One region of the Pseudomonas baltica genome, then DNA from elsewhere that is predicted to be linked to it. Evidence: predicted binding sites of a transcription regulator. Region 1 holds the regulator's gene; the other holds the start of a gene.
What was found. The regulator sigma-54, encoded in region 1, starts transcription at its own class of promoters, with help from an activator protein. The targets are predictions, from matches to a motif close to ANTGGCATNNANNTTGCTNT.

Region 1 (7,250 bases):
CCGAACGATGGTGCCCGCCGGTGCAGCCGATGGCGATCGTCACGTAAGCACGGTTGCTGGCGGCAAAGCGCGGCAGCCATTTGAGCAGGTAGCCGGAGATGTCCTGGAACATCTCTTCGACATCCGGCTGAGCGGCCAGGTAGTCGGCCACCGGTTGATCCAGCCCCGATTGCTCGCGCAATTCGGGCTTCCAGTAGGGGTTGGGCAGGCAGCGCACGTCAAAGACCACGTCGGCGTCAACCGGCATTCCGCGTTTGAACCCGAAGGACTCGAACAGGAAAGCCGTGCCCGCTTCGGGTTTGTCCAGCAGCCGCAGTTTGATGATGTCGCGCAGCTGATAGAGGTTGAGGCTGGTGGTGTTGATCTTGAGGTCGGAGAGGTCTGCAATCGGCCCCAGCAGATCGCTTTCGACACGAATGGCTTCGGCGAGGGAGCGATTGGCGCTGCTCAGCGGGTGTCGCCGGCGAGTTTCGGAAAAGCGTTTGAGCAGTGTCTCTTCGTCGGCATCCAGATAAAGCACGTCGCACTGGATATGACGGCCGCGGACTTCATCGAGCAGCTCCGGGAAGCGGCTCAGATGGCTGGGCAGATTGCGGGCATCGATGGAGACGGCTACCAGTGGCTGGGCCAGTTCGGTATGGATCAGTGCGCGCTCCGCCAGCTCGGGCAGCAAGCCGGCCGGCAGATTATCGATGCAGTAGAAGCCGTTGTCTTCCAGTACATCCAGGGCTGTGCTCTTGCCGGAGCCGGAGCGACCGCTGACGATGATCAAACGCATGATTACTGACCGTTCTGGGCGTCCAACACGACTTGGTACAGGGCCTCGCTACTGCTGGCCTTGCGTAGGTTGTCACGAACTTCCTTTCGATCGAGCATGCTGGCGATCTGGCGGAGCAATTCGAGGTGTGCGTCGGTGGCAGCCTCGGGCACCAACAACACGAACAACAGATCCACCGGCTCGCCGTCGATTGCATCGAAATCTATGGCGTGTTGCAAATGGAGCAGGGCACTGATGGGCGCGTCACAACCCTTCAGGCGGCAATGGGGGATGGCGATACCGTTGCCAAAACCGGTCGAGCCGAGTTTTTCACGGGCAAGCAACGCTTCGTACACGGTCTGCTGAGGCAGCGCGGGCACCTGTTCAGCGATCAGATCGGCGATCTTTTCGATGGCGTTTTTTTTACTGCTCCCCAGCACGTTCACGAGGGAACGGCCAGGGGTCAGGATATTTTCAAGTCGGATCATGGGTTGGGGTATCAGCGAGCAGCAGCACCTTGAAGCTGGCTTAGCTGTTTTTCCTTATGCTTGAGCAATTGTCGGTCGAGCTTGTCGGTCAGCAGGTCGATGGCAGCGTACATGTCATCATGTTCGGCATTGGCAACGATATCCTTGGCGCCAGCGACGTGCAGGGTGGCTTCGATTTTCTGTTTCAGCTTCTCGACCTCCATGATCACCTGCACGTTGGTAATCTTGCCGACGTGCCGCTCAAGTTTGGCGAGTTTTTCGCCTACGTAGCTGCGCATGGGCTCGGTCACATCCAGTTGGTGTCCACTGATGTTGACTTGCATACCGCTTCTCCTTATTGCCAGTGCATAAAGAGACAGGCTGAAGGCCTGCCACTGGAACGCTGTGGCGCATCCAGGCGCTACATCAACCGCTTGCGTTCGCTGGAGGGAGCGATTCCCAAAGACTCGCGATACTTGGCGACGGTGCGACGTGCTACCTGGATGCCTTGTGCCTCCAGTAAACCAGCGATCTTGCTGTCGCTCAATGGCTTTTTCTGATTTTCCGCTGCGACCAGTTTCTTGATGATTGCCCGAATCGCCGTAGACGAGCATTCACCGCCTTCGGAGGTGCTGACATGGCTTGAAAAAAAGTATTTCAATTCATAGATGCCGCGGGGCGTGTGCATGTATTTCTGCGTGGTGACCCGTGAAATCGTCGATTCGTGCATGCCGACCGCTTCGGCGATATCGTGGAGGACCAGCGGCTTCATGGCCTCGTCGCCGTAGTCCAGGAAGCCGCGTTGGTGCTCGACGATCTGCGTGGCGACCTTCATCAGGGTCTCGTTGCGGCTCTGCAGGCTCTTGATGAACCAGCGGGCTTCCTGCAGCTGGTTACGCATGAAGGTATTGTCGGCGCTGGTATCGGCGCGGCGGACAAAGCCTGCGTACTGAGGGTTGACCCGCAGGCGCGGCACGCTTTCCTGGTTTAGCTCGACCAGCCAGCGCTCGTTGTCCTTGCGCACGATGACGTCAGGGACCACGTATTCGGGTTCGGAAGATTCGATCTGCGAGCCTGGGCGTGGGTTGAGGCTCTGGACCAGTTCGATGACCTGGCGCAGTTCGTCTTCCTTGAGCTTCATGCGGCGCATCAGCTGGCTGTAATCGCGGCTGCCGAGCATGTCGATGAAGTCAGTGACCAAGCGCTGCGCTTCCGCCAGCCAGCGAGTGCGCGGGGGCAACTGGCGCAATTGCAGTAGCAGGCATTCGCTGAGGTTGCGCGCGCCGATCCCGGACGGCTCGAATTGCTGGATGCGGTGGAGAACGGCTTCAACCTCGTCGAGCTCGATATCGAGCTCCGGGTCGAACGAGTCGCAGACTTCCTGCAAGGTCTCGTCCAGGTAGCCCTGGTTGTTGATGCAGTCGATCAGGGTCACGGCGATCAAACGATCGGTATCCGACATCGGCGCGAGGTTCAATTGCCAGAGCAAATGGCTCTGCAGGCTCTCGCCAGCCGAGGTACGGGTGGTGAAGTCCCACTCGTCATCGTCATTGCTGGGCAGGTTGCTGGCGCTGGTTTGGTAGATGTCTTCCCAGGCGGTATCGACCGGCAGCTCGTTGGGAATACGCTCTCCCCATTCGCCTTCTTCGAGGTTGTCGACGGTAGGGGCGCTGCTCTCGAACGTGGGCTCCTGGATGTCCGGCGTGGTTTTCTGCTCGATATTGTCCGCCAGCGGATCGCTGTTATCGAAGTCGTCACCTTCCTCCTGGCGTTCGAGCATAGGATTGGATTCCAGCGCTTCCTGGATTTCCTGTTGGAGATCCAGAGTCGATAGCTGGAGAAGGCGGATGGCCTGTTGCAACTGCGGTGTCATCGTCAGTTGCTGGCCCATTCTTAGGACGAGCGATGGTTTCATGGCTGGGGCTTAACACCTTATTCGCCGGCGCAGAGCGCCATCCACTACAAGGCGCCGAAGCGCCCGGCTTTATGTCGTAAGCAAATTATATGCCTGAAACCCGAGTGTTTGCCTAGAGCGTTTGTCCAATTTAAACCAAAAGGTTTGGAGGACCGCGGAAAACGCTCCGGGCGCGGGGACTTCTACAGGCGGAACTCGTGCCCGAGGTACACTTCCTTGACCAGCTCATTGGCCATGATAGCGGCTGCGTTGCCTTCGGCAATCAGTTGCCCATCGCTGACGATGTATGCGGTTTCGCAGATGTCCAGCGTCTCACGTACGTTGTGGTCGGTGATCAGAACGCCGATGCCCTTGGCCTTGAGGTGGTGGATGATCTGCTTGATGTCGCCGACCGAGATAGGGTCCACGCCCGCGAAGGGTTCGTCCAGCAGGATGAACTTGGGCGCCGTGGCCAGGGCCCGGGCAATCTCCACGCGGCGGCGTTCGCCGCCGGACAGACTCATGCCGAGGTTGTCACGGATGTGGGTAATGTGGAATTCCTGCAAGAGGCTTTCGAGTTCCTTGCGCCGGGCATCGCCGTCGAGCTCCTTGCGGGTCTCGAGGATGGCCATGATGTTGTCGGCGACCGAGAGCTTGCGAAAGATCGAAGCTTCCTGCGGCAGATAGCCGATACCGGACTTGGCGCGACCGTGCATGGGCTGGTGGCTGACGTCGAGGTCGTCGATCAGCACGCGCCCTTGGTCGGCCTGAACCAGGCCGACGATCATGTAGAAGCACGTGGTCTTGCCCGCGCCGTTGGGGCCCAGCAGGCCTACGATCTGTCCGCTGTCGATCGACAGGCTGACATCGCGCACGACTTGCCGGCCCTTGTAGGCCTTGGCCAGGTGTTGTGCTTTGAGGGTCGCCATTAATTGGCCTTCTGGTCGGCAGGCTTGTTCTTCGGCTGGATCACCATGTCGATACGAGGGCGCGGCGCAGTGATCTTGGAGCCATTGCCACGGCCAGCGTTGACCACCTGCTTGACGGTGTCGTAGACGATCTTCTCGCCTTCGGAGGTGTTGCCATCATTGATGACCTTGGCCTTGTCGATCAGCACGATACGGTTTTGCGGCGCAAAGTACTGGATGGTGACGCCCCAGGCCTGAACGATAGGCTTGTCGACCTGCGGCTTCTGCTCGTAATAGGCCAGGTTGCCGACGGCCGTGAACACGTCGACGTCACCGTTGGCGGCGCGAGTGATGGTCACCGTGTTGCCAGTGATCTTCAGCGTACCCTGAGTGATGATCACGTTGCCCTTGTAGGTCGCAACGCCTTGTTTGTCATCGATCTGCGCGTCATCGGACTGAATATGAATAGGCTGATCGCGGTCTGTCGGCAGAGCCCAGGCGCTCGCGCTTCCCAGTGCTGCGCTCAGGCTGAGCAAAAAAGGGAGGGTTTTAACGAGCCTCATACTGTCCTCTTACGTTGGATAGCAGGTTCATCCTGCTGTCGTTCAAGTACGCCTTCATCCCTGTCGCCGTGGTGACACTGCCGGCAGCTTCGATTCTAACGTTTTGCTCGGTTTGCGCATATTGCTTCTGCGGGAAGACAGTCATGCGCGGACCGGTGATGATAGTGGTGCGTTTCTTTTCGTCGGTACGGGCAACCCTGACGTTCTCGATCAGCTCGACCTGAGTGCCGTCCGGATTGACCTCGGCGCGTACGCTCTGGATGTGCCAGGGGAACTCGGTGCCACGGTACATGTAGACGTCGGGCGTGGTCACGTAGGTGATCTGGCTGACCTTCATATGCTCGACCTTGGCCCCGGTCATTTCATACTGGCGCTTGCCTTCGAGGTTGAACTGCACGGTGTGGGCGTTGGTCGCGTAATAGTCGATCTGGGTCGGATCGGCCTGTGCGGCGGCCTGCGGGTCCAGCAGCCGTTCGGGGCTGATATTCCAGTAACCCACGGCGACCAGCACGGCCGCCAAGGCACACATTAATAGAATGTTGCGAAACTTTTTGCTCGGCATATCTGACTCTACAGGTAGTCGGCGTAAGCCGCATCGAGGTTGCCCTGCGCTTGCAGGATCAACTCGCAGAACTCGCGGGCAGCGCCTTCACCGCCGCGCGCCTGGGTGACCCCATGGGCATGCTGGCGCACGAAAGGTGCAGCGTTGGGTACGGTCATGCCCAACCCAACGCGGCGAATGGCCGGCAGGTCGGGCAGGTCGTCGCCCAGATAGGCGACTTGTTCGTAACTCAGACCCAGTTCGGCCATCAATTGTTCGAGAACCACGCGCTTGTCTTCGCGCCCTTGTACTAGATGCGCTACGCCCAGCGCCTTGGCGCGGCGCTCGACCATGGGCGATTTGCGCCCGGTAATGATCGCGATGGTCACGCCCGAGGCGATCAGCATCTTGAACCCTTGGCCGTCGAGAGTGTTGAAGGCCTTCATCTCGCTGCCGTCTTCAAGAAAGTACAGGCGGCCATCGGTGAGGATGCCATCGACATCGAAAACCGCCAGTTTGACGGGCTTGCCGCGTTCTAGCAAATTCATGGTCATCAAATGACTCCGGCGCGCAGCAAATCGTGCATGTTCAGGGCGCCGACCGGGCGATTGTCGCCGTCGATCACGGTCAGGGCGCCTATTTTATGGTCTTCCATGATTTTCAGTGCTTCGGCGGCGAGCATCTCGGGGCGGGCGGTCTTGCCACGGGGGGTCATGACGTCGTCGATCAGCGCCGTGCGCAGGTCGATCTCGCGGTCCAGGGTGCGGCGCAGATCGCCGTCGGTGAAGATCCCCGCCAGGCGCCCGTCGCTCTCCAGAACCACCGTCATGCCCAGGCCTTTGCGGGTCATTTCCATCAGCGCCAGTTTCAGCGAAGTGCCGCGTTGAACCTGAGGCAGGTCGGCGCCGCCATGCATGACGTTCTCGACCTTTAACAGCAGGCGTCGGCCCAGTGCACCACCGGGATGGGAAAAGGCGAAATCCTCGGCGGTGAAGCCGCGCGCCTCGAGCAGGGCGATGGACAGGGCGTCGCCCATCACCAGCGCGGCCGTGGTCGAGGAGGTCGGGGCGAGGTTCAGCGGGCAGGCTTCCTGAGCCACGCGCACATCGAGATTGACCTCGGCAGTCTTGGCCAGCGTCGACTCGGGGTTGCCGGTAACGCTGATCAGCTTGATGCCCAGGCGTTTGATCAGCGGCAGCAGGGTGACGATCTCGGCGGTAGTGCCGGAGTTCGACAGGGCCAGGATTATGTCGTCGCGGGTGATCATGCCCATGTCGCCATGGCTGGCTTCGGCCGGGTGAACGAAAAACGCCGGCGTGCCGGTGCTGGCCAGGGTGGCTGCGATCTTTTTGCCGACATGCCCGGATTTGCCCATGCCCAGCACCACGACGCGGCCCTTGCTGCCCAGGATCATCTCGCAGGCGCGCACGAAATCGGCGTCGATATGGGCCAGCAGGCCCTCGACCGCTTCGATTTCATAGCGGATGGTGCGCTGGGCGGATTGGATCAGTTCGTTGGCCTGAGTCATGTCGAAAATCGGAATGCCTGATGAAAAGGCGGCGATTATAGCGGTAATACGTGAAACCCTCACGTGCGATCATAACTTTCATGCATTTGAAGAAACTCTGTTGCGTTTCGAGCTTTGGCCGTCTGTGTCTGCGGTGATATAGTTCGCCGCCTGTTCGGCCATCTCGGTCCTCGTATGGCACTTTTGCGTCCATGCGCACGAGCAAGAGGCTGCATCGAAAGGAGTTTCAATTGAGTGCCGATAACGCCTACGCGGTCGAATTGAAGGGCGTGTCCTTCAAGCGAGGATCGCGCAGCATTTTCAACAACGTCGATATTCGTATTCCCAAGGGCAAGGTAACCGGCATCATGGGGCCGTCCGGTTGCGGCAAGACTACCCTTCTCCGGTTGATGGGAGCGCAGCTGCGGCCTTCCGCCGGCGAGGTCTGGGTCAATGGCCAGAACCTGCCCAAACTCTCGCGCAGCGACCTGTTCGATGCCCGCAAGCACATGGGGGTACTGTTTCAGAGTGGCGCGTTGTTTACTGATCTGGATGTCTTCGAAAACGTCGCCTTTCCGCTGCGTGTGCACACCGAGCTGCCCGAAGAGATGAT
Region 2 (7,250 bases), 720 kb from region 1:
TTTGTCGACGTTTTCGATGCTCAGATAACGTGTGCCCATGGGCTGTGCTCCTTAGCTGGCGGACGTGCCGCGGGTGACCAGTTGGCCCACGAGGGCGACCAGGCGATCGAGGCAGAAGCCGACGATACCGACGTAGAACAGCGCGAGGATGATGTCGCTGATGCGCGAGGCGTTCCACGCATCCCAGATGAAAAAGCCGATGCCTACGCCGCCGATCAGCATCTCGGCCGCGATGATCGCCAGCCACGACAGGCCCACACCGATGCGCAGCCCGGAGAAGATGTACGGCGCGGCGGCCGGCAGCATGATCTTGACGAAGTACTCGATGCCATTGAGGCGCAGCACCTTGGCGACGTTACGGTAGTCGTCGGGGATGTTGCGCACGCCCACCGAGGTATTGATGATGATCGGCCAGATGGCGGTGATGAAAATCACGAAGATGGCCGACGGGTGACTGTCCTTGAAGCCTGCCAGCGACAGCGGCAACCAGGCCAGCGGCGGCACGGTACGCAGGATCTGGAACAGCGGATCGAGGCCGCGCATGGCCCAGCTCGATTGTCCGACGAGCACGCCCAGGCTGATGCCGGCGACCACTGCCAGCAGGTAGCCGTAGGCGACGCGCTTGAGGCTGGCGAGCAGTTGCCAGGCCATGCCGACATCGTTGCCGCCATTGTTGAAGAATGGATTGACGATCAGCTCCCAAGTGTCCTTGATCACCTGGGTCGGTGGCGGCAACGCCGAGCCCTTGCCGCTGCACAGCAGTTGCCAAAGACACAGCAGCAGGGCGGCGATCACCAGGGGTGGCACGACATTGTGCAGCAACGCCGTGCGCAGGCGCTTGAGCCAGCCGGGCATCGGGCGCTGAACAATCGGTTTGGGCTCTAGCGCGTGAGCGGTGGCCTTGGGTAGTTTTGCATCAGCGTTCATCGGCGTCTCCAAGGATGCGTGAATAACGGTATTTTGCGCTGGGATTGCGAGCCTCTTCGCGGGCAAGCCTTGCTCCCACAATGCATGCCGTTGTGGGAGCGAGGCTTGCCCGCGAAGAGGCCCTCAGAGGCCCCGCAGATGTCAGGGAGTTACACCAACGCCTTGATCGCCAGGCTGTCGAGGTAGGCCTTAGGGTTTTGTGGATCGAACTGCTTGCCATCGAAAAAGGTTTCGATGCCACGGGAAGTCGAGGTCGGGATCAGCTCGGCGGACAGGTTCAATTCGCCGGCAGCCGTGCGCCAGATGTCCTCGCGGTTGACCTTGTCGATCAGCGCCTGGGTATCGAGGTTCTGCGGCAGGTAGCCCCAGCGCTGGTTCTCGGTGAGGAACCACAGGTCGTGGCTCTTGAAGGGATAGGAGGCGTGGTCATCCCAGTAGCGCATCATGAACGGGCTGTTTTCTACCACCTTGCCGGTGCCGTAGGCGAAGGTGCCCTTCATGCGCGAAGCGATGTCTTCGACCGGTGCGTTGATCCAGCGACGCTTGGCGCAGATCTGCGCGACCTCGTCCTTGTTCTCCGGTTTTTCGCAGAACATCTGCGCTTCCATGATGGCCTTGAGCAATGCCTTGGCGGCATTAGGGTTGGTGGCGACATAGTCCGAGCGCAGGGCGAAGGCTTTTTCCGGGTGCTTGTCCCACAGCTCGCCGGTGGTATTGGCGGTGTAGCCGATCTTCTGGTTGACCAGCTGCGAGTTCCATGGCTCGCAGACGCAGAAGGTATCCATGGTGCCGACCTTCATGTTGGCGACCATCTGCGGCGGCGGTACGACGATGGTGGCGACGTCCTTGTTGGGGTCGATCCCACCGGCGGCGAGCCAGTAGCGCATCCACAGGTCGTGGTTGCCACCGGGAAAGGTCACTGCGGCGTTGACCGTCTTGCCGGCGGCTTTCTTGGCCAGCAGGGCGGCCTTGAAGGGACTCGAATCGGTGCCCAGTTTCAGCGCCGAGTACTCCTCGCCCACGGAGATGCACTGGCCGGCCAGGTTGAGGCGCGCCAGGATGGAGATCGGCACCGGCTGGTTGTTGGTGGTGATCTTGCCGGTGCTCATCAGGTACGCCATGGGCGTCAGCAGGTGCGCGCCATCGATGCCATTGGCCGCCGAGCCGAGCACCAGGTTGTCGCGGGTGGTGCCCCAGGAGGTTTGTTTGAGGATGTCGACTTCGGTCATGCCGTATTTGGCGAACAGGCCCTTTTCATCGGCAACGAACAATGGCGCAGCGTCGGTGAGTGCGATGAAGCCCAGCTTGGCCCTGGTGGTTTCCGGCGCATCGCTGCCGGCCGCCCAGACGTTCGACTGCAGGCCCGCCGGCAGCAGGGTCAGCGCTGCGCCAGCGCCGAGTACGCCGAGGGATTGCTTGAGAAAGGTGCGCCGCGGGGCATCGTGTTGTTCATCTGCTGCACTGAAAGGTGTGTCATCCATCGTCGATTCCCCAAATGACGCGCATAAAAAAACGGCGACCACTCTTGATGGGCAATGCTGCCGCAAGAAGAATGGACGCCGTTGTCCTGTATTCGATTGAGAGGCCCGTGTCGTGCGGCCTGATCAACACAAAGCAGAATGTGTGCCAGCGAGAAGGATGAACGAATGCTCTGAAACTAAACCTTTTAAATCATGGGTTTGTAGGGCGCCAGCATGGGCGATGCCGAGCCATCGATCCGGTTTGCGCCGCACACTGCAGGAGCACGCTGCACTTCAACGGCGCAACCCTGGGCCGCTTCAGCGCCGCCGTGCGGCAAGATTGAGCAGATTCTGCGCGACATCCACCAGGCGCTCGCCGCGCTCCATGGCGGTCTTGCGCAAGCGCACGTAGGCCTGGCTTTCAGTGACCTGATATTCCTCCATCAACAGTTTTTTCGCGCGCTCGACCACCCGCCGCTCGTTCAGTGCCTCGCGCGCCTCGTCGAGTTGCTCGGTGGCAGTGACCAGGCGCTGGGTCTGGGCTTGCAGCAGGTCCAGCACCGAGCGGCTGAGGTGCGGGCCCAAGGTGTCATGACCATTGCCGCCGAGGTCGCTGGCGTGGACATTGAACAGTTTGCTGAACTCGCCTTCGTCGCGGCGTTCCAGGCTGCCCAGGCGTTTGAGCAGCTCGCGGTGGTTGTCGAGGTCGGCGCGGGCGTGCTGGATGCCACGGTGGCAACTGCTGTGGAGCAAGGTAGAAATATGATTTTCGACACCCTTGAAAGCATCCATGCGCTCGGTGCAGACGTCGAACCAGAGCTCGGACAGCTCCGGCGAGACCTTGTCCTTTTCCGAGGTGCGCAGCGCCATGGCGCGCATGCGTGCCTGCTTGGCGTTGACGTCGCCGGTGGCTGTGTTGAACCACATTTCCCGGGCCCGGTCATCGGCGAAATCGAGAAAGGTTTCAAAGCAGCGCTCCTGGCTGTGGGCGAGTTGCTCCATTCGATCGCGCCGTGGGGCGTCGAAAAACCCTTGGGAAAAGCCGCCTACGCCGCACGCGCGTTCCTGACCGGCCAGTTCCTTGCCCTGCATGAAATTGAACATGGCCACCAGCACCCGAGTGATAAGCGGATCGGCGGCCGTGTCGGCGGCTTCGAACACCACGGCCAGCAAGCCGCCGATCATGCGCGTGAACGCTACTGTGGCATCCCCAGGCTCCAGCATCTGGTCGCGAATTCGCCGGCGCAGGCCGGGCAGCTCGTCGAGGCCGTGCAGCACATGGGCGATCCGGTTGAACAGGCGGGCCCGATCGGTGGCGCTGTTGGATTCCAGATCCATGCTGTCGAAGCGCTCGCGCACCACCCGCTCGATCTCCAGAGCGTCGTCGCTGAGGTGATCGAGGTAGACCCGGTGGGCATCGCTGAGCTGGGCCAGATACAGATTGGTATAGCCGCGTTCGCGTTGCAGGGCGTGGATCAATTCGCTGATGCGCGTGACCAGCTCGCAGGTGACGGCAAGGCCTTCAAGGCCCTCCAGCTCGATTCGGCGTGCGGCAAGCATGAAACGCAGGGCGGGCGGCATCTGACGGTCGGGCATGGCGGCGGTCTTGTGTCGAGGTGGGAGGGCTGTGTCTGCTCGTTACAGCCTATACCAGCTTGATGCCAAATATGTAGTGGGGCGAAGAAGCCATCCGCCCACATCAAAAGAACGCGCGGACGGCCTGAACCGTGAACACCCCTTCACACTGCGGGTTGTGCCCCGAGTACGCCGAGCAATCTTCGCCACGCAGGCTCGAATCGCTGTAGATGAAGTCCAGGTTGACGCCTTTCCACGGTTTGGAAAGCTGCAGCGACCAATCATTGAAGCTGGCCACCTGGCCACCGGAGCCCAGTATGTACGGGGAGTCGAGCTGGTGGTTGGTAACCTTGAAGCTCATGTCGACATCCAGCAGCGGTAAACCGTGCAGGCTCGCGAAAAGGGTGCTGTTACGGCTGTCGACGGCTTCGTTGAAGGCAGCGCCGAAGCGTGTGTCGAGCACTTTCAGGCCCGCGTAGAACTCATGGCTGTCAGTGGCCTCGAGACGGGGATAGCTGTAATGGATAATGCCCGCTTCATAGCCCATCCCCAGATTCTTGTCGAAGGGGTGCTTGAAACCGGCATACGAGTCGATTTCCAGGGTGCTGTCACTGGTCAGTCCGACACTGGGTGACCACTGGCCCGCATAGAAGCCACTGTCGTGAGTCAGGTCGAGGCCTCCGTGCAAGGTGCCAACGGAGGCTGGTTGAACCAGGCCTGCCGCCATGCTGCGCGTAGGCGTGGTGCCGATCTTGAGATCGAAGTCACCCAGATTGCGCTCGGCAACCTGCCCATGGGCGTAGGGTATGGCCAGAAGCGTGGCGGTCAGAACAAGTCGGGTTCTGAGCATGTCTTACTCCGTGTAGTGCCGAACGCAGTGTGCCGCGCAATGATCGGCGCGGTCTGTGAAGGTGGGCGCAAAGGCCCGAGCTAGACGGTGCAAAGCATACCCTCTGAACTGCGCAGATGGGCGCCACTCGTCTATTTTTCGGCAGGCTGCGACATCGAGTCGCAAAAAAGAGGATGTTGCGGGCGACGGTTTGTCGCCTGAAGCCGTGGGCGTTTCGCGCTGCCCACTGACTTCGATTCAGGCTCGGGTGCTTTTAAGCTTACTTCTTGCCGAGGCTGATATGGCGCGAAGGGGTGAAGGTCTGGCCGCTCACACCTTTGGCGATCTGCTGGATCTCGCCGCCCTTGTTCAGAAACGCAGCGATCTGTTCGTTGATCGACTCGCTGGTCTCGACGGCCGGAGCTGGTTTCGCTTTGGTGGTGGATGCTTTTACGCGCATGGCTGCCATTAACCTTTGAAAATTAACTTGGCCAGGCATTGTACACGAAATAACCAGTGGCCGGTGGCCGAATGTCGCAACGGACCAGAATGCCACGGTTGCCGTTCGTCAGGCAAGGCATGCGGCAGCGATCTCGGGTAGAATACCGGCCTCGCAGTGAGGATCTTGAGCATGGCTTTGATTGGGCGTTACAACAGTTTGCAAGTGGTTAAGCACACGGACTTCGGTCTGTATCTGGACGGAGGCGCCGATGGCGAAATCCTGCTGCCCAATCGGTACATTCCCAAGGACACGCCCTCGGAGGTCGAGGACTGGCTCAACGTGTTCGTCTACCTCGACAGCGAAGACAAGCTGCTGGCCACGACCGAAAAGCCCAAGGTTCAAGTCGGCGAATTCGCCAGCCTCAAGGTCAAGGAAATCAACAGCATCGGCGTGTTCCTCGATTGGGGCCTGCCCAAGGACCTCCTGCTGCCGTATTCCGAAGAAAAGCGCCAGCTCAAGCAGGGCGATTACTGCGTCGTGCACGTCTACCTCGACAAGCGCACCCGGCGCATCACCGCCACCGCTCGCCTGGACCGCTATCTGGACAAGGTCGCCGCCAACTACAGCCTGGGTCAGGAAGTGAAGCTGCTGGTGGTCGAAGAAAGCGATCTGGGTTTCAAAGCGGTGATCAACAACCAGCACTGGGGCTTGATTCACAAGAACGAAGTGTTCAAGTTCCTGCGTTCGGGCAAGCAGGAAGTCGGCTACATCAAAGCCTTGCGCGATGATGGCAAGATCGCCTTGAGCCTGCAGCCGGTAGGCGCCCAGGCAGCGGACAGCCTCAACGAGAAGATCCTCGGCAAGTTGCGCGACAACCAGGGCAGCCTGCCCGTGAGCGACAAGAGCGAGCCGCAGGTGATCGCCGATCTGTTCGGTGTCAGCAAGGGCAACTTCAAGAAGGCCATCGGCGCGTTGTACAAGAACGGCCAGATCGTCATCCACGCCGATCGCATCGAATTGAGCTGATTCAGCGCGTAAGTTGAGCGAAAGTCCCTGTGTGAGGTCCACTTTCTGTCTTTACACAGAATTCTTCGCACAGAGGCTTCCCCATGAAACGTTTCGCCCTTGCCTATCTGGGTGCCTTGCTGGCGCTGATCATCCTCGATGGATTGTGGCTCGGGGTGTTGATGGGCCCCACCTACAAGGCCATGCTCGGGCCGTTGATGCTCGATCAACCACGGTGGCTGCCAGCGCTGCTGTTCTATCTGCTGTATCCGCTGGGCGTTGCATATTTTGCGGTGTTGCCGGGGCTGCTCAGCGGGCGCCTGGGGCGAGCGCTGAGCAGCGGCGCCTTGCTCGGCCTGATCGCCTATGGCACTTACGACCTGAGCAATTGGGCGACGCTGACCGGGTGGCCCGGCGCGCTGGTTGCCATTGACATGGCTTGGGGCGTGGTCATCTCGGCTCTGAGCGCGGCTGCGGGCGTGTTCATCGCTCGGCGTGCGACCGAGTGAAGCCCTTCGCGGGCAAGCCTCGCTCCCACAAGTGCAAGCTCAGGTGCGGCGGGCACTGAGGGAGCCGAAGTTGCTCGGGAAGAGGTCATCAGCCACAGCGCAACTATCGGAATCTCGGTATCAATCCTGCACGAAAGACGCGAAGCCCATATTGCTGCTCAGCGGCCGGACGTCCTTGAGGAAGGAATCCTTGTCGGCGCTCAACTCCAGGCTCACCGTCGATTTGCGCTTGCCGGCGTTGCGCACCACCAAACCTTCAAGCCCCTCGCGCATGACTTTTGTCGGCACCTTGGCATGAACCAGGCGATCAGTCAGCGGATCGTGCATCAGCAGGTGAATCCACTCGTACTGGCCAATCTGCAAGCGTGCCACCGGGATATCGAACCACCAGATGTTGCGGCGCTTGTCGAGAACGGAAAAATGGCAGTTATTGACGCCGAGCACTGCGCCGCCGAGTTGTTCGTTGCGGCGAACGATGGCCTGGGGTTTATCGAGCTTCATGG

Region 2: a site for sigma-54 is predicted at 2,539-2,558, ahead of REH34_RS07850 (CmpA/NrtA family ABC transporter substrate-binding protein). Genes of this name have one in related genera too.

What each region holds. Positions count from the first base shown of each region.
Region 1 covers NZ_CP134771.1:2,508,857-2,516,106, reverse strand. The annotation lists gene rapZ (RNase adapter RapZ) at 1-778, opposite strand, end outside; gene ptsN (PTS IIA-like nitrogen regulatory protein PtsN) at 781-1,245, opposite strand; gene hpf (ribosome hibernation-promoting factor, HPF/YfiA family) at 1,257-1,568, opposite strand; gene REH34_RS11105 (RNA polymerase factor sigma-54) at 1,646-3,139, opposite strand; gene lptB (LPS export ABC transporter ATP-binding protein) at 3,322-4,047, opposite strand; gene lptA (lipopolysaccharide transport periplasmic protein LptA) at 4,047-4,589, opposite strand; gene lptC (LPS export ABC transporter periplasmic protein LptC) at 4,576-5,151, opposite strand; gene REH34_RS11085 (HAD family hydrolase) at 5,160-5,684, opposite strand; gene REH34_RS11080 (KpsF/GutQ family sugar-phosphate isomerase) at 5,684-6,658, opposite strand; gene REH34_RS11075 (ABC transporter ATP-binding protein) at 6,889-7,250, shown strand, end outside.
Region 2 covers NZ_CP134771.1:1,784,551-1,791,800, reverse strand. The annotation lists gene REH34_RS07860 (ABC transporter ATP-binding protein) at 1-39, opposite strand, end outside; gene ntrB (nitrate ABC transporter permease) at 52-855, opposite strand; gene REH34_RS07850 (CmpA/NrtA family ABC transporter substrate-binding protein) at 1,077-2,408, opposite strand; gene REH34_RS07845 (nitrate- and nitrite sensing domain-containing protein) at 2,706-3,983, opposite strand; gene REH34_RS07840 (TorF family putative porin) at 4,087-4,812, opposite strand; gene REH34_RS07835 (hypothetical protein) at 5,072-5,260, opposite strand; gene REH34_RS07830 (S1-like domain-containing RNA-binding protein) at 5,423-6,259, shown strand; gene REH34_RS07825 (DUF2177 family protein) at 6,343-6,747, shown strand; gene REH34_RS07820 (hypothetical protein) at 6,868-7,248, opposite strand.